DNA from 3 places in the Bacillus coreaensis genome. Region 3 is predicted to be linked to each of the others. Evidence: riboswitches for the same ligand, from Rfam matches in the RefSeq annotation. Region 3 holds a riboswitch; each other region holds the start of a gene.
The links. A riboswitch is a leader RNA that binds a small molecule or an ion and turns the genes downstream of it on or off. The one in region 3 is predicted to bind lysine.
Positions count from the first base shown of each region.

Region 1 (8,264 bases), on a different contig from region 3:
GATTGCAAAATTTTATGTGTGGATCTTTCGGGGTACACCGTTACTTGTTCAATTATTTATCCTATTTTACGGTCTTCCAAGTGTGGGAATTACGCTTGATCCATTCCCAGCTGCCGTACTTGGTTTTACCTTAAATAAAGGAGCGTATAGCTCGGAAATTATTCGTGCCGCGATCCTGTCTACTCCTAAGGGACAGTGGGAAGCAGCCTTTTCGATTGGTATGACTCGGGCACAAGCCATGAGACGAATCATCCTCCCACAAGCCATTAGAGTATCGGTTCCACCACTTGGAAACTCTTTTATCAGCCTGGTAAAAGACACTTCCCTTGCTGCAACGATCACGGTTACAGAGATGTTTCAAAAAGGACAACAGGTGGCTGCAGCTACGTATGAACCTCTTTGGCTGTATATAGAAGTGGCATTTATTTACTTAATGTTTAGTACGGTGCTGTCCTATGCTCAATCCATGCTCGAACGTCGCTTTGACCGTAGCGTAGCCAAGTAGGAAGGGAGAGTATTGGCGATGATTAAACTAGAAAATTTATATAAAAGCTTTGGAGAGATTGATGTTTTAAAAGGAATTGACTTAGAGGTGGAAAAGGGGAAAACGGCTGTAATTATTGGCCCCTCTGGTTCAGGGAAAACCACCCTTTTGCGCTGTCTGAATTTATTGGAGATTCCAAACCAAGGGTCGATTACCATTGGAGAGAAAGAACTTCAGTTTCAATCAGGAACGAAGCTAAAACCGACTCAAATGACCCTCTTTCGTCAACAAACGGGCATGGTGTTTCAATCGTACAACCTGTTTCCACACTTAACGGTTGTTGAGAACGTAATGGAGGGACAGGTCGTGGTGTTAAAACGCTCAAAATCGGAGGCCAAAAAGCGTTCTCTCGATTTACTCGCCAAGGTTGGACTGAGCGACCGAGCGGAAATGTACCCTCATCAATTATCAGGTGGCCAGCAGCAACGTGTGGGGATTGCCAGAGCAATGGCGATGGATCCGAAAGTCTTATTGTTTGACGAACCCACCTCGGCGCTAGATCCGGAGCTTGTTGGTGACGTGTTAAAAGTCATGAAGGATCTTGCTGAAGAAGGAATGTCGATGGTCGTTGTTACCCATGAAATGGAGTTCGCTAGAGACGTAGCAGACCAAGTCATTTTCATGGATCAAGGACTAATTGCAGAAAAAGGAACACCAGAAGAAATCTTCACCCTCTCCACCAACCCAAGAACGCAGCAGTTTCTAAACAAAGTCGCACGCTGAACTAAACAACAAAAGGGGTAAAGTGTCCTTTCCAGAAGGACGCTTTACCCCTTTTTGTCCACGTGCGGTGACAGACACCCTCCGTGGACACTTTGGCCACATTTGTCTTTTTGTGGTGTCTGTCACCGCCGTTAGGCTGCTTTTTTGGTTTTTGTTTTTTGTTTGTGTGCTCTTGCTACTGGGCCGTAGAAGAAGATTCCACTTGCAAGGAGAGCCACTCCGAACATGAAGGTTTTGATGTCTGCTGTACCCGCGTAGATCACCCATACTGAATATAAGGTCGCTAGTAAAGCAATGACACCGTCCACCACTTTTGATCTTGCTTGGCCTTCATACGTTTCACCTGTGATCACTAGCTTTAACTGAAATACAGCTGCAATGAAGTACGGAACCAGGTAAGATAAGGTTGCAATATAAATAACAAAGTCAAACGCCGCAGAGATGGAATTTGAAATCGTTGAGAAAATAAATAACTGTCCCAATGAGTTTGTGATAATCATTGATAACACCGGAATATTCTTCTCATTTTCCTTTAAGAAAGAAGGTAAAAACAGACCTTGCTTGGCTGCTTGGTACGGAACTTCTGCACTTAACATCACCCAACCAATGGTAGAACCAAATAAGCTGATTAATCCAATACCTGCTAACACTTTTCCAGAAACAGGTCCAAGCACGGAGACAATCGCATCAATTAATGGCTTGTCCGACGCAATTAACGCCTCTTGGCTTAATAAGCCCATCACTAATGTACTTACTCCAATATAGATGGCTAACGCGATGAACAACCCTAGAATCGTTGCACGCTTGACGTCAATTTGCTTCTTGGCACGTCCCGCAAAAACAACCGCCGATTCCACACCGATAAACGCCCAAAGGGTAGCAACCGCTGCATTGCTAATCTGACCCATAAGCCCGACCGTTGCCCCACTCTCATCGAAACGTGGCTCAACCATAGGAAGCATATGCGAAGCCTCAAATGCAAACAACGCAACAATAATGAAGATGAAGAAACCTGCCACCTTAGAAGCTGTTGCCATGAAGTTTAACTTCCCTGCATTTTCTAACCCACGTAAAATAATGAAGTGAGTTCCCCATAATAAAATCGAACAAACCACAAAAGTTAAGGCATTACCAACCTTTAAAGTAAACGAACCAACGGTAAATAACTCAGCCTGACTCGTTAAAATCGGAAAGAACGTTGATAAATAACTTGCGAATGTTGTAATGATCGCAATATTTCCCGCTAAGTTACCAATCCAATAACCCCAAGTCGCCATGAACCCAGAAAGAACAGACCCTCTAGAATTTGGCTTAAAAAGCTCTTTCGCATAAATTTGTGGTCCACCATTTAAATTTGGCTTTCTCATTCCTAAATTCCCGAATACAAGTGCAGTAACTAACACTCCCGCTCCTGTAAATAACCAAGCGAGAATAACCCCCGCCGGACTTGCCGCTTCTGACAGTGAACGTGGCAGCATAAAGATACCCGAACCAACCATATTTCCAACGACTAATGCCGTTAATATCCATAAACCTAACTTCGTTTGTTTTCCCATGATAATATTCCTTTCTATTATACTTCCCCATCTCTCAAGTATAGAGGCACTAATAGACATAAAAAAACACACCAAAACGTGAGTACAGTGTGCTTTACAATAACCGCATCAGGCAAATGGATAGTTCAACATAGCTTTACGAGCTATGACAGTCCTACACCTATTCGATGTAGTCCCAGCTACTATAGTCAGAGAATTATAGTGCTTCGGCGAAAATTCCTTTCAACTGAAATCATGGAGCTCCTCTGGCTCTCATCCAACCTACTAATATTTTCCGCAACCTCTACCTCATCTTGAGCTGATGAGGATCATATTTAATTTAAAATGCTTTACTAGAATAATTCATGGGCGTTTTTATGTCAATGGGATTAATTGCTATTGTACCGTTCGAACATCACTAAACGGATAAAACACAAACTCACTAACTCCGACAATCTTTTCCTTCTTAATAAAACCAAGACCATTCCTTGAGTCCATACTGCGAAGTCGATTGTCACCCAATACAAAATAATGACCTTCCGGAACCATAGTAGGTCCATAATCTCCCGTTAACACACTACCTTGTTCATGCGCCTGCTCCCGATTACTCTCTAAATACTCTTCGCTGTGAACAGCGCCATTGATTAGTAACTGATCATCCCTGATTTCGATCATATCACCAGGTAAACCAATAATTCTTTTGACGTAATTTTCGCCTTCTCCTTTAATAATCACGATGTCCTCACGTTCAATTTTGTCGGTATTGACTTTGTTAACAAATATTTTCTCTTGATCGTGAAGAGTTGGTTCCATGGAGGCACCATCCACAATATAAGGAGCAAAGACAAATGTACGAACGACGACTACGATAGCGAAAGCAATAAACACCGATTTACCCCAGCTAATTATTTCTTGCCTCTTCTTAGTTTCTCCCATCCTATTCTGCTCCCTTTTTATGTAATAAACTTGTTTACATTTTATCATAATCACTTATTACCCACGGTTACCAAAGCTCACTCTCAGCCCATAAATCGTTAGACAAGATTCACCAAAAATATCTAGGAAATGCCAAATAAAAAAGTCAGCACTAGTGCTGACTTCTCATCTATCCTTATTGCTGACTCTTCAATTTTCTGTATTGATACATTTTCCATTGATAATGAATAAAGCAACCAATACAAAAACCTAAAAGGGCAACGGTCGCAGCAATCGCGACTAATATCGTAAATATATACCCTACCACTGGCAGATTAAAGGCAAACCCTATAAAACCTGCCCCTAAACATAGAATGGCGATTTTTTGATTAAACTGCTGTTGCTCCCAATCTTCTTGCAGGTACCTTGATGGTTCCCTTTTTAAAAACCGCTTCGCTACCTCCATGATTGGATTTATACGAAAAATAACTCCACATACACCTGAAAGTAGAGGAATCAATAAAATCCATTCCATATTTGTCACCCATGTAAGGATAACGGAGAGTACAATGATCGACTGGTTGATTTGAACAAGTGGCTTGGGAATCGTACGAACGACGTTAGCTGACATCTATATCACACCTTTATTATAGGATTAGTTGGTAATTTATTTTACCGAATATCCAGGCATTTGTATACAAATTAGGATGACACTAATAGAAGGAAAAAATGATAATTGGCCTAAATCTTTTCTGTAAAATAAGCGGAGGTTTTCCGGTTAAATGCAAAATGGTGCAGGTTTCGTAGTAAATAAGAGGAGGTTTTCCGATTATGCAAAGCAAAATCCCCCATTTTCGAAGTTTTAAAGTCAATAGGCGGAATCTCTCCGTCTATTGAAGCCTTCTTTAGTAATAGTTACTAGTTTAAACGAAAATTTTCCGTCTATTTATCCGCTCCGGTGCTTAACCTGCTCCCCCAACCGATAAGTGAGGACCCCACTTGAACCCAGATGCAGGAGTCAGCAACTTTTATGCTAATAAAGAAACTCGCCAATTTGGCGAGTTTTCCTATTTTTATATACCAATAATGATGCTAATACGACATAGCGCTCCTTTTTTACACACCCTTTTGTTGCTGTTGTTCCTTTAAAATATCACGAATTTCCGAAAGCAATTTTTCCTCCGTTGTTGGTGCCTTTACTTCCGATTTTACTTCTTGCTTCTTTCTAAACTTCTGTAATAATCTTATAAAGAGGAAAATGGAAAAAGCAATAATAAAGAAATCAACGACATTTTGTATGAACTGACCGTATTTAATGGTTGCATCATCATATGTATATTCTAGCTTTGTAAAATCAAATCCACCTAATAAGAGCCCTACAATCGGCATAAGGATATTGTCTACAAGGGAGCTAACAATTTTACTAAACGCACCACCAATAACCACCCCGACAGCCAGGTCAATCACATTTCCTTTTAAAGCAAACTTCTTAAAATCCTGCCACATTTTATGTCCTCCTATTTAAATGTATACATACAGACTAGTATATCTTGAATTAGGGAACGTATGTAAAATTATGCTCATGAAACGAAGATGTCTACATTTTTCGAATTGTTATAGGGTTTTCCAGTCATTTCTTTTGAAATTTTTCTTGAAACATGACATTTGTCATGTCCTACTCTATACATTTATGCCTTTTCATGATCAGCTCATAAACACTACAATAACAGTAGATAAATTCAAAACCTTGTAGGAGGCTTTTATGAGCAAGCAAAAAACGGCTGAATTAAGAAAAAGCGTTGTCCCTTTTGAAAAGTCAGATATAAGTAAAAGTATAAAACAAATGATAAACACATTTATTCCTTTCTTTGGTTTATGGTACTTAGCGTACGCAAGTCTTTCAATTTCTTATTGGCTAACGTTGCCACTCGCTATTGTTGCGGCTGGTTTTGTGATTCGAATCTTTATCATTTTCCATGATTGCTGTCACCAATCGTTCTTTAAAAATCGTAAAGCAAACGCCATAATTGGAAACATCAGTGGGATTATAACGATGTTTCCTTATGAACAGTGGAAGAGAAGCCACAATATCCACCACGCAACAAGTGGAAATTTAGATAAGCGTGGCATTGGTGACATTTGGGTGATGACAGTTGAAGAGTATTTAGCTGCTACACCGACTCAACGTCTTCAATACAGAATGTACCGTAATCCGTTTGTTATGTTCGTTCTAGGACCGATATTCTTGTTCCTTGTTACCAACCGTATTAATGTAAAAGATGCAAAACGTAAAGAGCGTCTCAACACTTATTTCAATAATATTGCGATCGTTGTGTTGTATGCGTTTATGATTTGGTTAGTTGGCTGGAAAGCTTTCCTTCTTGTCCACGCTCCTATTTTGTTTGTTGCTGGTGCATTAGGAATTTGGTTATTTTACGTACAACATCAATATGAAGACAGCTATTTTGAACACGAAGAAGAGTGGAACTATGTGAAGGCGGCTGTTGAAGGAAGCTCTTATTACAAGCTTCCAAAGATCTTGCAATGGGTAACTGGAAACATCGGCTTTCACCATGTGCATCATCTAGCACCTAAGGTTCCGAACTACAATCTAGAAAAAGCACATGAATCAACGCCACCATTACAAAAAGCAACAACCGTTACTCTAGGTACAAGCCTTGAGTCCATTCACTTCAAATTATTTGATGATGAAAATAAGCGCTTTGTAAAATTTAAAGACATTCAACATCTTCTCGAAGAAGGAAAAGCTAGCCTGCACTTAAGCAGAAAGCACCCTACAGCTGACGAGAAATAAATAAAGTAGAATGCTCACCTGGTTAGGTGAGCATTTTTTGTTAGATTTCTTTTACATATCTTTCATCTGGAATCTTGTTTAGCATCACATACAAGCTTGTATTGCCCCCACCATTCACGAAAGACATTTCCTCTTCCCCAGTAAAATGAATCACATCATGTTTGGATACAGCCAAGCTTTCTCCATCCACATGGAAGGTTCCTTCTCCCTCTACCACCTGAATGAACACATTTGTTCCAGGGTGTTTATGGGCAGGCAGTGCTTGATTTTCCGAAAAGTTTAAGACGAATACCGTACTCTCCCCTTCTTTAAAAATGATTCGTTTCGTAAATTTTTCTTCATTATATGTGATAAAAGTAGATAAGCTTTGTTTTTGCATCATGATCAGTTCCTTTCCTTCTATATGAATCAATCATATCGTGTTACGTAATATTTTGATGTGATTTGAATCAATCTTTTTGAGAAAACGGTAGAGGAAAAAAGGGGGATTTTGTCGAATGCATAGATGATGCTAATAGAAAGGAAGATGCCAATTGATTGTAAAAGAATTAACGGTTCCATTAAAGCTTCAAGCGGTACAGTGTTTAGAAAAAAGAATATTGTCTACTCATCATCAGTATCCACAAATACTAGCTGACTTAGCCAAACGAAAAGCCGGCTATTATGGTGAACGATCTCTCTGTTATTATTTTCACCAACTTCCCCCAACCTCCTATCTCTTTCATAACCTTCGCCTCGAACAACATGAATCTATATTTGAGATGGATGTTCTCATCCTTTTTCCTACCTTTGCATTAATCATTGAAACCAAGAACATTATCGGAGAAATTCATTTTGACTCTCAATTCGGTCAACTTATTCGCACATGGAATGACAAAAAGGAAGCTTTCCCAGACCCAATAGCCCAAGCACGTAGGCACCAATCTCTAATGGGAGATTGGCTCTTTCAACAACTAGGTTATAGCATGCCGGTGGAATACCTAATTGTAGTTAGTAATTCATCTACTATTATTAGTACAGATCCCGGAAAAGCTTATCTTTTTAAGCAAGTCATTCACGCAAATAAGCTCCCTCTACGATTAACGGAGCTTCAGTCAAAATATAAATCGGAGATGATGGAAACCTCACAACTTAAGAAATTAAGTAGAAAATTATTAAAGGACCATAAAGAAGCTGAATACGATGTGTTAAAGAAATTCCAAATTCAAGCAGATGAACTTGTAAAAGGAGTTCAATGTCCTAGCTGTCAATTATTTAGGATGCAGCGTAAAAAAGGTCGCTGGACATGCATGAACTGTGGCCATTCAGATCGCCTGGCACATCTTGAGGCGTTGGATGATTATTGGTTACTAATCTCCCCTACGATAACGAATGCAAAATGTCGTGATTTCCTTCAAATTGACTCTCCTTTTGCCGCAAGTCGCCTCTTAAAATCACTACATTTATCTGAAAGTGAAACCCTCAAAGGAAAAAAGTATCATTTTCCGAAAAAAATGAAGTTCTTCCCTGAGAAAAAGTAAGGATTTTTGCGATCCTGAGAATTTATTTGCGATTCTCAGGATTTATTTGCGTTTCTGAAATTTTATTTGCAATTTTCGGAATTTATTTGCGATCCTGAGAATTTATTTGCGATTCTCGGAATTTATTTGCGATCCTGGGAACTTATTTGCGATTCTCGGAATTTATTTGCGATCCTGAGAATTTATTTGCGATCCTAGGAACTTATTTGCGC
Region 1 is NZ_JBOCCY010000012.1:8,937-17,200, forward strand. It holds gene ACQ5H4_RS16755 (amino acid ABC transporter permease) at 1-505, shown strand, start outside; gene ACQ5H4_RS16760 (amino acid ABC transporter ATP-binding protein) at 524-1,267, shown strand; gene ACQ5H4_RS16765 (amino acid permease) at 1,399-2,823, opposite strand; lysine riboswitch at 2,937-3,117, opposite strand; gene lepB (signal peptidase I) at 3,199-3,738, opposite strand; gene ACQ5H4_RS16775 (DUF4395 domain-containing protein) at 3,914-4,348, opposite strand; gene mscL (large conductance mechanosensitive channel protein MscL) at 4,834-5,223, opposite strand; gene desA (Delta(5) desaturase DesA) at 5,480-6,532, shown strand; gene ACQ5H4_RS16790 (cupin domain-containing protein) at 6,573-6,911, opposite strand; gene ACQ5H4_RS16795 (nuclease-related domain-containing protein) at 7,066-8,052, shown strand.
Region 1: linked by a shared signal. The riboswitch ahead of ACQ5H4_RS16765 (amino acid permease) and the one ahead of ACQ5H4_RS17475 (transporter substrate-binding domain-containing protein) in region 3 are both predicted to bind lysine.

Region 2 (8,264 bases), on a different contig from region 3:
GCACTGCTTCTATGCTTTAACAGATTTTCCAGACAACTCAAATGCTTCATGAAGTGCTTCAACTGCTTTCAGCATCTGAGCTTCCTCTATCACTGTAGAAACCTTAATTTCAGAGGTACTTACCATCTTTACCTGAATCCCTCCTGCGGCTAGTACTTCAAACATTTCTGCTGCAACCCCAGGATTGGAAATCATCCCTGAACCAACAATCGATACTTTTGCAAGGTTTGGTTCTGCTTCTATACTTGCATATTTCAAGGAATCTTTATTAGCTTGTAGAACAGCCATAGTTTCTTCTAAATCTGTGCTCTTAATAGAAAAAGATAAGTTTGTCGTTGATTCATTCGTCATACTTTGAATAATAATATCAACGTTCAAATGATTTTTTGCTAAGATGGTGAAGATCGTTGACAGATTTGTTAATCCATTTGGAAGGCCTAAAACACTTACTCTCGTAATTTCATCTTCAAAAGCAACACCTCTTACAACTAAACTTTGTTCCATTGATACTTCCTCCTCAATTATCGTTCCATTTTCTCGCTCCATACTTGACCGTACTTCAAGTGGGACCGCATAATTTTTTGCATATTCAACGGCTCTTGGATGTAACACTCCCGCACCTAAGTTAGCTAACTCTAACATTTCATCATAAGAAACAGACTTAAGCTTTCTTGCCTCTTTCACATAACGTGGATCTGTTGTAAATACACCTGTTACATCGGTATAAATATCGCATTTATCAGCTTTTAATGCGGCTGCTAATGCCACTGCTGTTGTATCCGATCCACCTCGACCAAGAGTTGACACCGCTCCATCAATCGCAATTCCTTGAAAGCCGGCTACGACTACTATTTTCCCTTTATGTAGCTCAGTTTGAATTTTAGTTGTATTAATGTGTAAAATCCTAGCATTTCCATGAACTGCCTCTGTTTCAATTCCTGCTTGCCAACCAGTAAAGGATATTGCTTCATAGCCTTTTTCTATTAACACCATCGACAATAATGCGATCGTGACTTGCTCACCTGTCGTGAGAAGCATATCCATTTCACGTTTGCTTGGACGGCTTGAGATTTGATTTGCTAGACCCACTAATTCGTCTGTTGCTTTCCCCATTGCAGACACAACGACCACTACGTCGTTCCCTCGCATCTTTTCTTCAATTACTCGATCGGCTACATGCTTAATACGATCAACATTTCCTACCGATGTACCACCAAACTTTTGGACAACCAATCCCATATATACCCCTACTTTCTTTTCATCTCTTTCATGTGCCTTTTTTGAAAATACAAAAAAAGCCATGAGAGATATCTCATGGCTGCGTGAATGAACGTACAAAAATACGGACTTATACACAGTGAGATAGCTCTCCAAGACATACTGTCTTGACAATCCAGTATTTATTCAATACAGGACCAGCAGATACGGCAATTCAGAGACCTATCCACTTCGGCGAACATCCCCTTTCACAGCTTCTCATCGAATCTCAGTATTCTCAAAGCTGTTACTATTGGTGCTCGCACCTCTACCTTCACTTAACGATTAAGTGATTAATATAAAATTTTCCTAATTATAGCACAGCCTCCTAGTGACGACAATGCTATTCTTGTAATTTTTTCATTAACAGATCTACTGTATTTTGTGGAAGTCCAATAGATAAAAAGTCCTCTTTGTTTGCTTCCTTCATTTTTTTTACCGACCCAAAGGCTTTTAATAATTGTTTCTTCCTTTTCTCACCGATTCCCGGTACATCATCCAAAATCGACTGAAACACATTTTTCCCTCGAAGTTGCCTGTGAAACGTGATGGCAAAACGATGCACTTCGTCTTGAATTCTTTGAAGCAAATAAAATTCCTGGCTATTCCGTTCAAGCGGCACGACTGTTAATGGCTTCCCGTATAAAAGCTGTGAGGTTCTATGTTTATCATCTTTAACGAGCCCAGTTATCGGAATATCTAAACCAAGTTCATTTTCCAAAATATCTCTTACCGCTTCTACATGTCCCTTTCCACCATCTATCATAATTAGATCAGGAAGTGGGAGGTTTTCTTTAAGCACACGAGAATATCGGCGTCTTGTGACTTCCCTCATCGATTCATAATCATCAGGACCCTCAACAGACTTAATTTTGTATTTTCGATACTCTCTTTTTGCTGATTTCCCATCAATAAATACAACCATTGCCGATACTGGGTCTGTTCCTTGGATATTTGAGTTATCAAAAGCTTCAATTCGGTGAGGAGTATAAATTCCCAGTTGCTCTCCAAGTTGCTCGACTGCTTTAATCGTTCTCTCTTCATCTCGCTCCACGAGAGAGAATTTTTCTTTTAGAGCAATGCTTGCATTTTTTGTAGCTAACTCAACTAGGTCCTTCTTCTGTCCACGTTTCGGCTGCAATACCTTTGTTTGTAGAAGTTGTTCCGCTAATTCTAGATCTACTTCATCCCGTAAAAGTATCTCTTTTGGTTTAAAATGACTGGATTGATCGTAGAATTGACCTAAGAACGTTAAAAATTCTTCTTCTGCTTCTCCATAAATAGGGAACATGGAAATGTCTCTCTCAATGAGCTTGCCTTGGCGAACAAAAAATACTTGAACACACATCCACCCTTTATCAACCGAATAGCCGAACACATCTCGGTCAGTAAAATCAGTCGTTGTCATTTTTTGTTTTTCCATTGTTGCTTCTATATGGGCTATTTTATCGCGGAAATCCTTTGCTCTTTCGAAATCAAGCTCTTCTGCAGCAGCTTGCATCTTAAGTGTAAGGTCCTTTTTAATGTCCTTATAACCACCATTTAAAAACTTTGTAATTTCTTCTACAAGTTCTTTGTAGGTCGATTCTTTTACTTCCTTTACACAAGGAGCCAAACATTGTCCAAGATGATAATATAAGCATACTCTATCAGGCAATGTTGAGCATTTTCTCAAAGGATAGATTCGATCCAAAAGCTTTTTTGTTTCGTTCGCAGCAGACACATTCGGGTATGGACCAAAATATTTCCCTTTGTCCTTTTTGACCTTACGAGTTGTAATCAGGCGTGGATGCCTTTCTGCAGTTAACTTAATAAAAGGATATGTTTTATCGTCCTTTAACATCACATTGTACTTAGGATCATGTTTCTTTATTAAATTTAACTCGAGAATTAGTGCTTCAATATTGGACGATGTAACGATATATTCAAAATCCTCAATTTCAGAAACGAGCCTTTGCGTTTTTCCATCGTGAGATCCAGTAAAGTACGACCTGACACGATTTTTTAATACTTTCGCTTTACCAACATATATAATTGTCCCTTGCCGATCCTTCATCAAATAACATCCAGGTTGATCAGGTAATAAAGCAAGTTTATTTTTTATCATCTCATTCAAAAGGTACACCTCCAACTACAAAACACTCTGATTTTATTATAAAGTTTTTTTGAGGGGATATATAGTAGGAGCCCACTGGAAAAGAAAAAACCACTCAGGATCGAGTGGTTTACACATTTTATAGATGAGAGTTTAAGCGCTCTTCTAAAGCTTCCTTCGGTTGGAAGCCGACAACTTTATCAATTACTTCGCCATCTTTCATGATAAGAAGTGTTGGGATGCTCATAACTCCAAACTTTGCTGCAGTTTCTTGGTTTTCGTCAACATCGATTTTAACGATTTTGACTTTGTCTCCCATTTCTGAATCAAGCTCTTGAAGAACAGGAGCAATCATCTTACATGGACCACACCATGGAGCCCAAAAATCTGCAAGCACTAGGCCTGAACCAGTTTCTGTTGAAAAGTTTTGATCTGTTGCATTTGAAATAGCCATTTTCATGCCTCCTTAAGTATTGCTTCGAGAAATATGTCTCGATTGCTTTTAGTAGTAAAATACTAACGTCAGTATATCACCGTTTTTCAGTCGATGCTAATAATATGTCTTGCAGCTGTTTTCTTATGTAATTTGCCCATTTTATGAAACGATATTCTCTTGTCGAGACAGCATGAAAAAGGAAAGAGCGGCTCTTATAAACCGCTCATTGCCCGTTACGCATTGATTTTCATTTTTTTAAATTCCTCTGTTAAAAGTGGTACCACTTCAAACAGATCTCCGACAATTCCATAGTCAGCCACTTTAAAAATATTTGCTTCTGGGTCTTTATTAATAGCCACAATGACCTTTGAGTTAGACATTCCAGCTAAATGCTGAATCGCTCCAGAAATTCCGCAAGCAATATAAAGGTCCGGTGTCACAACTTTTCCTGTTTGACCAATTTGTAAGGAGTAATCACAGTACTCTGCGTCACATGCACCCCTTGAAGCTCCAACTGCTCCTCCAAGTACGGTAGCCAGTTCTTTTAAAGGCTCAAAGCCTTCTTCGCTCTTCACACCACGTCCACCCGCAATAACAACCTTTGCTTCTGATAAATCTACACCCTCACTAGCTTTTCGTACAACCTCTTTAATAATTGTACGTAAACCTTTTATATCGACAGATAATGAATTGACTTCTCCTGAAAGTGATTCATCCTTTTGAAGTGCAGCAATGTTATTCGGTCGGATGGTTGCAAAAATAACTCCGTCCGTCACAATCTTCTTTTCAAAAGCTTTACCAGAGTAGATTGGTCTAGTAAATACAACATTTCCACCAGCTACTTCAATAGCTGTTGCATCTGAGATTAATCCAGAATTCAGTTTCCCAGCAATTCTTGGAGATAGGTCCTTCCCTAATGCCGTATGTCCAAACACAAGTCCCTCTGGCTTTTCATCTTCAATCACGGCCAATAATGCTTGTGAAAAACCATCAGATGTATATTGAGCAAGATCGGCATGTTCAACCACTACCACACGGCTAGCTCCATGCTGAATTAACTCCTGTCCTAAAGCGCTTACACTTTCTCCAACTAAAACACCAACCACTTCTCCACCTTCGGCAATTGTCTTACCCGCAGACAATGCTTCAAAAGACACATTACGTAATGCTCCGTCTCTAACTTCCCCTAAAACCAACACTTTTCTAGCCATCAAGTTCCCCTCCTGCAAAATTTAATTCCGCTCGTATGAAAAGAATGATTACACTACCTTTGCTTCTGTATGAAGTAGAGTTACAAGCTCTTTAACTTGATCGTTCAAGTCACCCGTTAACACTTTACCAGCTTCTTTTTTAGGTGGTAGATAAATTTCAATTGTCTTCGTCTTAGCCTCAACATCGTCTTCTTCAAGGTCAAGATCGTCTAATTCTAACTGTTCTAACGGTTTTTTCTTCGCCTTCATAATTCCAGGTAAAGAAGGATATCTTGGTTCATTTAATCCTTGTTGTGCCGTTACTAATAGGGGAAGACAGGTCTCAATGACTTCTGAATCGCCTTCAACATCGCGAACTACCGTCGCTTTTGTCCCTTGTATATCAAGATTAGTAATAGTTGTTACATAAGGGATTTCAAGTAATTCTGCCACACGTGGGCCGACCTGACCTGAACCTCCATCAATAGCTACATTCCCTGCGATAATTAAATCAACTTCTTGATCTTTTAAGTATTGGGCAATGATTTTGGCTGTTGTATACTGGTCAGAAGCTTCAACATCATCTTCAATATTTACAAGTACCGCTTTATCTGCTCCCATTGCTAAAGCTGTCCGAAGCTGTTTCTCCGATTCTTCACTACCAACAGATATAACTGTTACTTCACCACCATGTGCATCACGAACTTGAATGGCTTCTTCAACTGCATATTCATCATACGGATTGATGATAAATTCGGCACCGTCCTCATTAATTCTTCCTCCAGCAATCGTTATTTTCTCCTCCGTATCAAACGTTCTCTTTAACAAAACATAGATATTCATAAGTTCCCCTCCTATATATCTAAACATTTAATTGGTTCTAAAAATTAAGAAAATTTATTTGAAAAATGAAGCCCACTTAGCAACTGCTGTGAGTTTATTGTCATTCCCCTGTAAACTTTGGCTCTCTTTTCTCGAGAAACGCCGATATTCCTTCCTGCCCGTCTTTAGATAGAAACACTTTTTCAAATAGCTCAACTTCTTTTTTAACCCCTGAATAAAACTCATTTGTTTTTCCATAATTAAGGAGTTCAATCGCAGCGCTAAGTGCTATAGGACTTTTCTTAGCAATCTTTTTGGCGATTTTGTATGATTTCTCTAATAGCTCTTCCTCAGCGAAGGCATGATTTGCTAGTCCGCATTGAACCGCTTCCACTCCCCTAATCGGCTCACTTGTAAATAACATTTCTGCTGCTTTAGCTGTTCCAACGTATTTTGGCAAACGTTGCGAACCTGCAAAACCAGGTACTAATCCAAGTTGAAGTTCCGGTAATCCCAGCTTTGTATTCTCTGTAACTAATCGAAAGTGACAGGCCATTGCCAGCTCAAGTCCCCCGCCTAAAGCAGCCCCATGGATTACCGCAATAATTGGTTTTGGATAGCGCTCCATTCGTTCAAACAAATCTTGACCAAGAGTGGAGAGATTGCCAAAATCCTCCCCGGTTGAAATAGTTGTAAACTCTTTAATATCTGCCCCTGCTGAGAAAAATCTTCCCTCCCCACGCAATACAATGACTCGGATATCTTGATAAAATTCGATTTCATCAAGAATATCCGATAGTTCTTTTAACACCTGAGATGATAACGCATTTGCTGGAGGACGTTCAATTTTAATTGTTGCAATGAACTCTTCATGAGACCAATGCAAAAAACCCATAAGTTCTCCCCCTCATTCATATAATAATGATTATCTCTTTCCACACCCATTAATTAAAAGTTTTTGGATCGGTTCTGCAAGTGCTGTTAAATCATACTTTTGTTCATTCATGACCCAGGTTGTCACTGTTTCATCCATTGTTCCAAAGATCATCTGTCTTGCCAGGCGAATTTCGAGATTTTCTGAAAATTCACCAGAATCTCTTCCCTCAATAAGTATATTGTCAACAACATGTAAATAACCTTTTAGTACTTCATTAATTTTTAAGCGAAGGTCTTTATTCGATTGTCGCAATTCTAGCTGTGTGACAATCGCTAAATGACGATCCTTTGATAGCATTTGGAAATGCATTTCAATCATAAGTAATAATTTTTCTGCTGCACTTTTCTTTCCCTCAAGCTTTTCCTCAATCTTTTCTATAAAAGCCCCCATTTTTTCTTGGAAAAGAGAAATGAGGATATCTTCTTTGTTTTTAAAATACAAATAAATGGTGCCATCAGCAACGCCTGCTTGTTTGGCAATTTTAGAAACTTGAGCTTGGTGATACCCATTCTCTGCTATCACAATGACAGCCGCATCAATAATCTGTCGATACTTTGGTTTGTCTTTCTTCAAAATCATTCCCCTCCTTTCAAGAAGGTTATGGCATTTATGAATGAATCATCATTCATAAATTTATAATAGTTTGTAAACGACATTCTGTCAAGAATTTCATATATATTTGCACTACTATCATGCCATAACTAAATGGACTGTACAAGCCTGCTTTCGCAAAAATAAACAGCCGACGAATCGGCTATGGAGAGTTAAGCCTGTTTCTGTTGATCGTCATCTCTTTTCTTTTTCTCTTCTTCAACTAATGCCCTTCTCAAAATTTTCCCCACTGCTGTTTTTGGAAGTTCTGGCCGAAATTCATACATTCTAGGAACCTTATAGGCGGCAAGATGTTTTCTCGCAAAAGCATTCAGCTCTTCCTCAGTAGTAGTAGCACTTTCCTTTAATACAATATATGCCTTTACTGTCTCCCCCCTATATGGGTCTGGAACTCCAGCAACAACAACCTCTTGCACACTAGGATGCTCATACATGACTTCTTCTATTTCTCTTGGATATATATTAAATCCGCCCGCGATAATCATGTCCTTTTTACGGTCAACAACAAAGAAATAGCCTTCTTCATTCATATACCCTAAATCTCCTGTAAGAAGCCAGCCATCTCTTAACACCTGTTCGGTCTCTTCAGGCTTGTTCCAGTATCCCTTCATGACTTGTGGTCCCTTTACAGCAATTTCACCTATTTCACCAGGTGGTAAGGCCTCTCCGGTTTCAAAGGATAATATAACCGCATCTGTATCTGGCCAGGGCACCCCAATACTTCCTTTTATTCTCGGACGGTCCCATAAAAAATTTGAATGAGTCACTGGAGAAGATTCTGTCAACCCATAGCCTTCCACTAACTTTCCACCCGTTATTTCCTCAAATTTCTCCTGTACCTCTACTGGAAGAGGAGCGGAGCCTGAGATACATGAATCGATGGAAGAAAGGTCATATTTAGAAAGGTCTGGGTGA
Region 2 is NZ_JBOCCY010000005.1:25,003-33,266, reverse strand. It holds gene ACQ5H4_RS09395 (aspartate kinase) at 10-1,239, opposite strand; lysine riboswitch at 1,356-1,536, opposite strand; gene uvrC (excinuclease ABC subunit UvrC) at 1,601-3,364, opposite strand; gene trxA (thioredoxin) at 3,492-3,806, opposite strand; gene ACQ5H4_RS09380 (electron transfer flavoprotein subunit alpha/FixB family protein) at 4,022-4,999, opposite strand; gene ACQ5H4_RS09375 (electron transfer flavoprotein subunit beta/FixA family protein) at 5,048-5,821, opposite strand; gene ACQ5H4_RS09370 (enoyl-CoA hydratase) at 5,922-6,695, opposite strand; gene fadR (fatty acid metabolism transcriptional regulator FadR) at 6,726-7,310, opposite strand; gene ACQ5H4_RS09360 (long-chain-fatty-acid--CoA ligase) at 7,502-8,264, opposite strand, start outside.
Region 2: linked by a shared signal. The riboswitch ahead of ACQ5H4_RS09395 (aspartate kinase) and the one ahead of ACQ5H4_RS17475 (transporter substrate-binding domain-containing protein) in region 3 are both predicted to bind lysine.

Region 3 (8,264 bases):
GCGGATACTTATTTGGAAGATGTCATACAGTTCAATGAAGTTCGTGGCATGCTAGGGTTTACAGGTACATATAAAGGAAAGCGAATCTCTGTAATGGGAACGGGAATGGGAACACCTAGCATGAGTATCTATTCATGGGAGCTAATTAACGTCTTTGGAGTGAAAAACTTAATTCGAGTTGGTTCTGCAGGTGCTATACAAGATAACTTGAATTTATATGATATTGTCTTTGCGATGGGTTCATCAACAGATTCTAATTACGGACATCAATTCAATTTTCCAGGACAATATTCAATTACTGCGTCATTTGAGTTATTAGAAAAGGCGAAGAAAATTGCGGATAAACAGGGACAGCATGTTCATGTGGGAAATGTTCTTTCTAGTGATGTATTTTATAATGCTGATCCGACAGCTTTGCAAAAATGGAGTGAAATGGGCATTTTATGTGCGGAAATGGAATCGGCTGGTCTATATTTAAATGCTGCTCGTGCGGGTGTTAATGCTCTTTGTATCTTAACTATAAGTGATCATATTTTTAGGCAGGAGCAAACAACACCAGAGGAAAGACAAACGTCATTTACAAAAATGATGGAAATTGCTTTGGAGCTTGCATAAAAATTACTTCACCACACTGCAATGGCAAAAAACAACGCCACATTGATAAAGCAATGTGGCGTTAGTATGCTCCTTTAAATGCCAATCCCTAAGCCCGTGAGTGTACTTTTTCCCCTTGTACCCAAACTTCCCGAATATGTTCAGGACGGACAAGATACATTATTTTTTGGAAAATATCATCTAACTCTTCATTTTCAGCGAATATGGGCAGGCTGGCTGCTGGTAATTTCGTTTCAATGATTTGTACGTCCCATGCATAGTTTTCTTGAATTCGCCCAATGGGTAGGCTTAAGCTTTCTCCACCGCCGGCTGTAGCCAAGTAAAAGGCATCGTGAATGGAAATGCGGGAATTTGGTACACCCCGTTCCTCGGCAGGAAGAGCCGGATTTACCCCGTCTTCTAGCATTCTAGAGGAGACCACAGCCTGTTTGGCATTATCATAAAGACTTGGAGTCGCGCCAGCTGAGATATCGGTTCCTAATCCAACATCAATTCCCATAGCCTGAAAACGTTTGATCGGGATCACGCTATTTGCGAAGTAGGCATTTGACAATGGACAATGGCTGATCGCTGTTCCTGTTTTGGCAAATAGCTCTGCATCATCGTCATCTAAGAAATTACAATGAGCCATTACAGATTTCTCACCTAATAAGCCAAAATCATGCAAGGCAAATGCATCATGTTTGTGAAAACGGTCTTGTACATAGTTATGAGCCCAGTCACTTTCGCTACAATGCGATTGAACATGTGTATCATGCTTAGCTGCGAGTTCCCCTAAGCCCTTAAGTGCTTCGTCCGAACAACTTGGAATAAAGCGAGGAGTAACAACGGGATACACACCTTGTTTAACTGTTTTAGCTAGCTCCTTCACTGCTAAAATAAATTCCTCTGTATCAGCTATCGCGGTTTTGGCATCTGCATCCCGATAATAGTCAGGGTTTTGTTCAGGATCATCCATGACAACCTTGCCTACTAAACCCCTCTGTCCTTTTTTTGCACATATTTCTGCTAATAATAGACTTGCCTCTTTATGGACGGTTGCAAAGTAAAGGACTGTCGTTGTGCCGTTGGCGAGTAGTGTATTTACGAGATCTTCATAGACTGTTTGGGCAAAAGTTAAATCTGTATATTTGGACTCTAAAGGAAATGTATACGTGTGAAGCCAGTCATAGAGGGGAATATCCAATGCTGTCCCTGATTGCGCCCATTGTGGGGCATGGACATGCAAATCCACAAAACCGGGGAGGAAATATTGCCCGTCTGCTAATTGATGAAAGTTCTCCTGCCCTTGGTAGTCCGCTAACAAGGGTTGATATTCCTCGTGTTCAGGTCCAACCATTTTTTCAATCATTCCATTTGAATTCACAAAGAATAAATAATTTTTTAATGTATTAATTTTTTTAGGAGAAAAACTAGAAAAAGCAGTTCCGTGAAAAACATGCGTATATTTACTCATAAACACCCTCCTAATGTTCGCTACATTGGCCATTGTAACGGAATGATAAAACGTAGTCCATTTTAAACACATTTTTTATAAGAGTAAATGATCTATTGATAAAGTAGAACCTTACCAGAAAAACCTAGTTGACGAACTAAAAGATAGTATTGTAGTATAAGAAGATAATTGAATAAGACCTCACTTTTTACAGTGGGGTAGAGGCGCGATATTTAACAGTCTTTAGTGGAGTTTGAGAAGCAGTGATGCTAAGGAGAAGGAAATGTCGCCGAAGTTTGTAATATTCTCGAGTATTACATGCTGGGTCTGTAGTTAAGAGCTGCAGGACTGTCTCGATAAACTTAGTCGTTTATTGAGTTGTGCTATCTCATTTGGGATAAAAGAGGGGACTTTAGGACAACTATGCATAACGCGACCTGAGTTTATCTCAGGTCGTTTTTTGTTTTAGTACGATAAAATAACAGGGGGAAAGACATCATGAAAAACAAGTTATCATTATTCATAGTTTTATTAGTTTCATCGATTCTATTATTAGCCGGATGTGGATCAAGTAATGGTTCTGATTCTGGATCATCAGAGGATAATACATTTAAAGTTGGTTTAGAAGCGGGTTACGCTCCTTTTAACTGGACTCAGAACGACGATTCTAACGGTGGAGTTAAAATTGATGGTTCTGCAGAGTATGCTGGTGGATATGATGTGGAAATCGCTAAGAAAGTCGCTGAAGGTTTAGGTAAAGAATTAGTGATTGTTAAAACAGAGTGGGATGGCTTAGTACCCGCTTTAACATCAGGTAAAATTGATGCGATTATTGCTGGAATGTCACCAACGGCTGAGCGTAAGGAAACGATCGACTTTACGGATAATTACTACAAGTCAAATTTAGTAATTGTTGTGAAAAAAGGCAGCAAGTATGAAAATGCTACTTCGATCCAAGATTTCAAAGGTGCAAAAATTACAGCGCAATTAAATACGTTCCACTACAATGTGATTGATCAAATCGAAGGTGTAAACAAGAAAACGGCGATGGACAACTTCCCGGCCATGAGAGTTGCTCTAGAATCAGGGATCATTGATGGTTACGTTTCAGAACGTCCAGAAGGAGTTAGTGCATCAGCAGCCAATGAAAACTATGTAATGGTTGAATTTGAAGATGGTTTCGAAACATCAGAAGATGATACAGCAATCGCTGTTGGTTTGAAAAAAGACAGTGATTTAACAGAAAAGATCAATGAAATTTTAGCAGGTATCTCAGAGGAAGAACAAACAAGCATCATGGATGCTGCTATTACGAATCAACCAGCAGCAAAATAGAATTCAGGAACCGGCTGTATATAAGTATACAGTCGGTTTTATACGGTAAGGAGGAGAAATGATGAGTCTTGAATGGGTTATTAAAATCATTGCGGAAAACTGGCCTATGTTCCTTCGTGGTGCTGGGTTAACCCTTTTGATTGCTCTGGTTGGAACGATATTTGGAGCAATGATTGGATTATTAGCAGGCGTTATACGAACGATTCCCATGCCGGAACGTGGCGGGAAAAAGATACTTTTAAAAGTGATTAACCTAATTCTTTCTATATATATAGAATTCTTCCGTGGAACACCAATGATTGTACAAGCTATGGTAATTTTCTATGGATCTGCCCTAGCATTCGGTATTGATATGAATGTGTTTGTGGCCGCTATTTTTGTCGTATCGATCAATACAGGAGCTTATATGGCGGAAATTGTACGTGGTGGAATTGTGTCGATTGAAAAAGGGCAGTTTGAAGCCGCACATGCGATCGGAATGAATCATCTACAAACGATGTGGAATGTGGTATTGCCACAGGTCATTCGAAATATTTTACCTGCCACAGGAAATCAGTTTGTTATTAATATTAAAGATACGTCCGTTCTGAATGTGATCTCCGTGACCGAATTATTTTTCGTTACCAAATCGATTTCAGGCAATAACTTTAGATATTTTGAATCGTTTTTCGTCGCATGTCTGATTTATTTTGTGATGACGTTTATTGTGACAAGAATCTTGCTTTATATTGAAAAGAAATTAGATGGCTCTGAAAGCTATACGATGATTGTTAACGAAACACAAGTAGAAGTGGCCCAAAAGTAATGAGAGAAGGAGGAGAGACGATGGAAAAGATTATTGATATTCAGCATTTAAACAAATCCTTTGGAACTCATGAAGTATTAAAAGACATTAATTTTTCAGTGAACAAAGGAGAAGTAGTTACCATTATCGGTTCCTCAGGTTCTGGTAAGTCCACTCTTCTTCGTTGTGTGAATCTTTTAGAAAAACCAAGCGGCGGAAAAATTATTTATCATGGCGAAAATATACTAGATGACAAGCATGATGTAGCGGCTTACCGACAGCATCTAGGCATGGTGTTCCAACAATTTAACCTTTTTAACAATCACAATGTTCTTATGAACTGTGTGGTAGGACAAGTCAAAGTACTCAAACGCTCCAAGGAAGAAGCCGAAAAAGTAGCGATGAAGTACTTGAAGGTGGTTGGAATGGATAAATATATTAACGCAAAACCCAAACAACTGTCGGGTGGCCAAAAGCAACGTGTGGCCATTGCTAGAGCCCTTTCCATGGACCCAGATGTGATGCTATTTGATGAACCAACGTCTGCTCTTGACCCAGAAATGGTAGGGGAAGTTCTAAAAGTCATGAAGGAACTCGCAGAATCTGGTCTGACGATGTTGATTGTGACGCATGAAATGGAATTTGCCAAAGAAGTATCGGATCGAGTGGTCTTTATGAACCAAGGAGTGATTGCCGAAGAAGGCACTCCAGAGCAGATTTTCACTAATCCAACCCAAGAACGCACAAGAGAATTCTTGAAGCGTACATTAAATTAAGCAATTATACTAACTGCACCTCCAATTGTTATAGTAGATAGCAATTGGAGGTTTTTTTCATTTAGAAAACTACTCTCAAAACCCCAATTCATATAACTCTTCAAAATAAAGCTCTTCAAACTTTTTATTCAGGATTCCGTAATAATAGGCAATAGGTTTTTGTATGGTGCTTCCTTTGAGCTTACTAATCATTTGTTTAAAGGAGTGAACGGTCATATTTATCACGAGATCTGTTTGGCTTTCAAAGTTATTTCGATAGGCAGAAATTTTGGCCATTCTCCAGAATTCTTCAATCTGCTTTGCTTCTGGAAAGAAGTATCTGACGACTTGAGAGAAGGAGTAAGGAACTCGGTCACTTGTGTAAGTGTAATCAAGAGGCTTGTTATCCGTATTCTCTGTAGGTTCGGATGAATCCATTTCTTTACGTTCTTTAATCTTTATATTTTTAGTTTTAGAAGGATTACTAGTTTTATTATGGTGGTTCAAATTATCTTCCTTAGGTAGTCCATTTGTAGGAAAAGGTTGAAATACATACAAGTTACTAGACTGAGAACCATTTTTTCTTTCGGTTTCATGAACGATCAATAGTCCTAAACCAATCGCTTTTTGAATCATTCGCTTGAAAGTAGATCGTGAGATACCGTACCCGTTGTGTTCATCATAAATTGCTTTTAATACGGTCCCAATTTTGGCATTGCATACGCCAGGGATTTTCGCAGCAAAACGAACGAGTCGCTTTAAGCCAACTCGCTCTCCCTTAGAAAAATCATCCCTGTGAACAACCAACCACATTTCCATATGAGTATTAAATTCTTTTAAAGAAGAAAATTGAGAATAATGTTCGAATTGTTCAATACCGCCATTTTTCAAATTCATTCCTTGGCACCGTCCCTTCATTGTTTATATAGAGAAGGGCGGTTCAATAGGACAGGCTGGTTTTTGAATATTTGTGACGGATTTTTGAACAGTTTTAGATTAGAATGTAGTGAGAGTTACGTTACGTTGATTCTATTTTGTCTAAATTAAGTAATGGTAAAAAAATTATAGAAGGGGTTTTACAGATGGATGCAAATAAAAAATGGCTTTCCATTCCAAAAGAGATAAGAAATAGTCTACTAAGTATTGTTTGGTGTGGGAATTGCTCAGATGTAACAACGATTACTGCTTTTTTAATAGAAGAGCATGATTTCGGTATTGTGTTAAAAGGTAAATGTAAAAATTGTGGTAAAGATGTGGCGAGGGTAATTGAGGAAGATTGAACAGGGACACAAGTAATATGGGACCGGTTCCTGTATCATACGAAGCGCCTAAATAGTAAAAAAAATTCAATCAAACGTTTGATTGAATTTTTTTTCGTTTCACATTAAGCATGAGTTCATATTCTAGGGTAATCCAGGATAAAAAGTGCTTATTAGACCCAGGAATATCATTTTTCAAATAGATAAATAGACCATAAAGAATTAGAATAAGAATATAGTATTCCAAAAATTGTTAGAGGGGGGCAAATATGATCCCGACAAAAATAGATTCCACTTCTATCACTACGATAAGAGAAAAAGGCATTGAACCAGTTATCGATTGGTTCGAGCAGCATAAGCATTCATTCTATACTCTAGGGCGGTTCTATCTTAATCAACAGCACCAAATAGAAGAGCTATTCTACCGGTCTATTTTAAACGTTCATAAGGAATGGTCTCGATTTAAACATGAATCATCATTCGATCTGTGGGTTACATCCCTTTTCATACAAAACTGCCGAGAGCTTTCCCAGGATAATGGCATACAGGCTGGAGAGGAAAGTGATCCTCGTCCGGAGTTACTTAAAGCACTTGACCAACTAAATGGTGATGAAAAAGATGCCATGGTCCTTAGATATGTAAAAGGACTTTCTCAGGAGGAAGCAGCAAGCATTCTCCGAATTTCAGTAGATCAGATAAAAGGTCGTCTCTTTTCTGGAATCCGATCTCTTAGACAAACGGAGAGTGAAGAATCTTTTAATGGCTGTAAAGAGTACCATAAGGATTACATTGATTATTTAGAAAGAACGATGGAGCGGCCGAAAAGGGTCGATTTTGAAGTGCATATTTATCATTGTGAAAAATGTCAGGAGGATTTAGCTACCTTTCAGGATGTCAGGTTATCGCTATTAAACCATGCCGATCGGATGGGAGATTTTCATCTACCATCAGATTTCATGGGGAATGTCAAAGGGAGACTAGCAGAAAAGGAGAATCGCAGACGACAAAAGAACAAAAAACGTAAAAAAGTTGCGCTCGTTTTTGTAAGTGTATTCACAGTGCTGATGGGTATAGGCTTTTTTACCGGTTTGTTCTCCAACCTCTACTATACATGGACCGAAGAAGATGAGCAGCTGCGTGCCTTTTTACAACAGGGTCTGGGTCAAAGGGTAGACCTGGAGGCGGAAAGTGACGGGGTGATTGTGAAGATTAAGGGCGTGGTAGCTGATGATATTCAGACGGTTGTTTTTTATGAAATAGAAGATACAAATGAAGATCATCAATATTTTATGAATTATGATGATGGGGTTATTGTGGAGAACACATATAAAATCATGAACCATGATACCTATCCGAAATACTCTCCGCCTGATCTTGAATCGGATGTAAATAAAGGAAAAAAGAATGTTTATCAGGGGAAAATTAGTTTACTACCACTTAAGACGGATAACGAGACCATCCATTTGAAGATCAATAAGCTTCTAGAGATCAATCGTGATGCCTATGTGGAAAGTCAATATTGGGGCTACGGGAACAATCAATATCAAACAGGGGAATGGAACTTCGAAATCCCTGTAACCAAACAACCTTCCAAGGAATATGCATTAGGTGGACAAACTCATATCGAAGGGATCCCTGTTCGATTTGAGAAATTAATCGTTGCACCAACGGCAACTTCTTTACAATATAGCATTAATAGAGAACAGACGGAGAAACGGATAGAGTTCCTTAATTTTAACGACCTTGAAGTCAACAATAAGATCGTAAAAATAGATATGTTTGGGGGGATTCCAATGAATGCACAGCCTGACATGAATTGGTATACCTTCCAAGCGCAATTTGATTCTCTATTAGGAGAAGAACCAAAAGAAATTAGTGTTCAACTGGAATCTGCTTATTTGACAATGGAAGACGATAAAAGCATCGAACTTGATGTGGCTCAGCCATATCCTCAAACCTTTGAATATGCAGGAAGTACGATCAGCATTGATAAAGTAGAAGTGGGAGTGCCTACGACGATTGTTTTAAGTAATTATGAAGTTGAGAATCGGGCATATGAGTCACTTCAAATCAATATTGTT
Region 3 is NZ_JBOCCY010000013.1:29,178-37,441, reverse strand. It holds gene deoD (purine-nucleoside phosphorylase) at 1-615, shown strand, start outside; gene guaD (guanine deaminase) at 704-2,071, opposite strand; lysine riboswitch at 2,262-2,444, shown strand; gene ACQ5H4_RS17475 (transporter substrate-binding domain-containing protein) at 2,549-3,385, shown strand; gene ACQ5H4_RS17470 (amino acid ABC transporter permease) at 3,447-4,190, shown strand; gene ACQ5H4_RS17465 (amino acid ABC transporter ATP-binding protein) at 4,211-4,945, shown strand; gene ACQ5H4_RS17460 (hypothetical protein) at 5,021-5,821, opposite strand; gene ACQ5H4_RS17455 (hypothetical protein) at 6,007-6,204, shown strand; gene ACQ5H4_RS17450 (sigma-70 family RNA polymerase sigma factor) at 6,453-8,264, shown strand, end outside.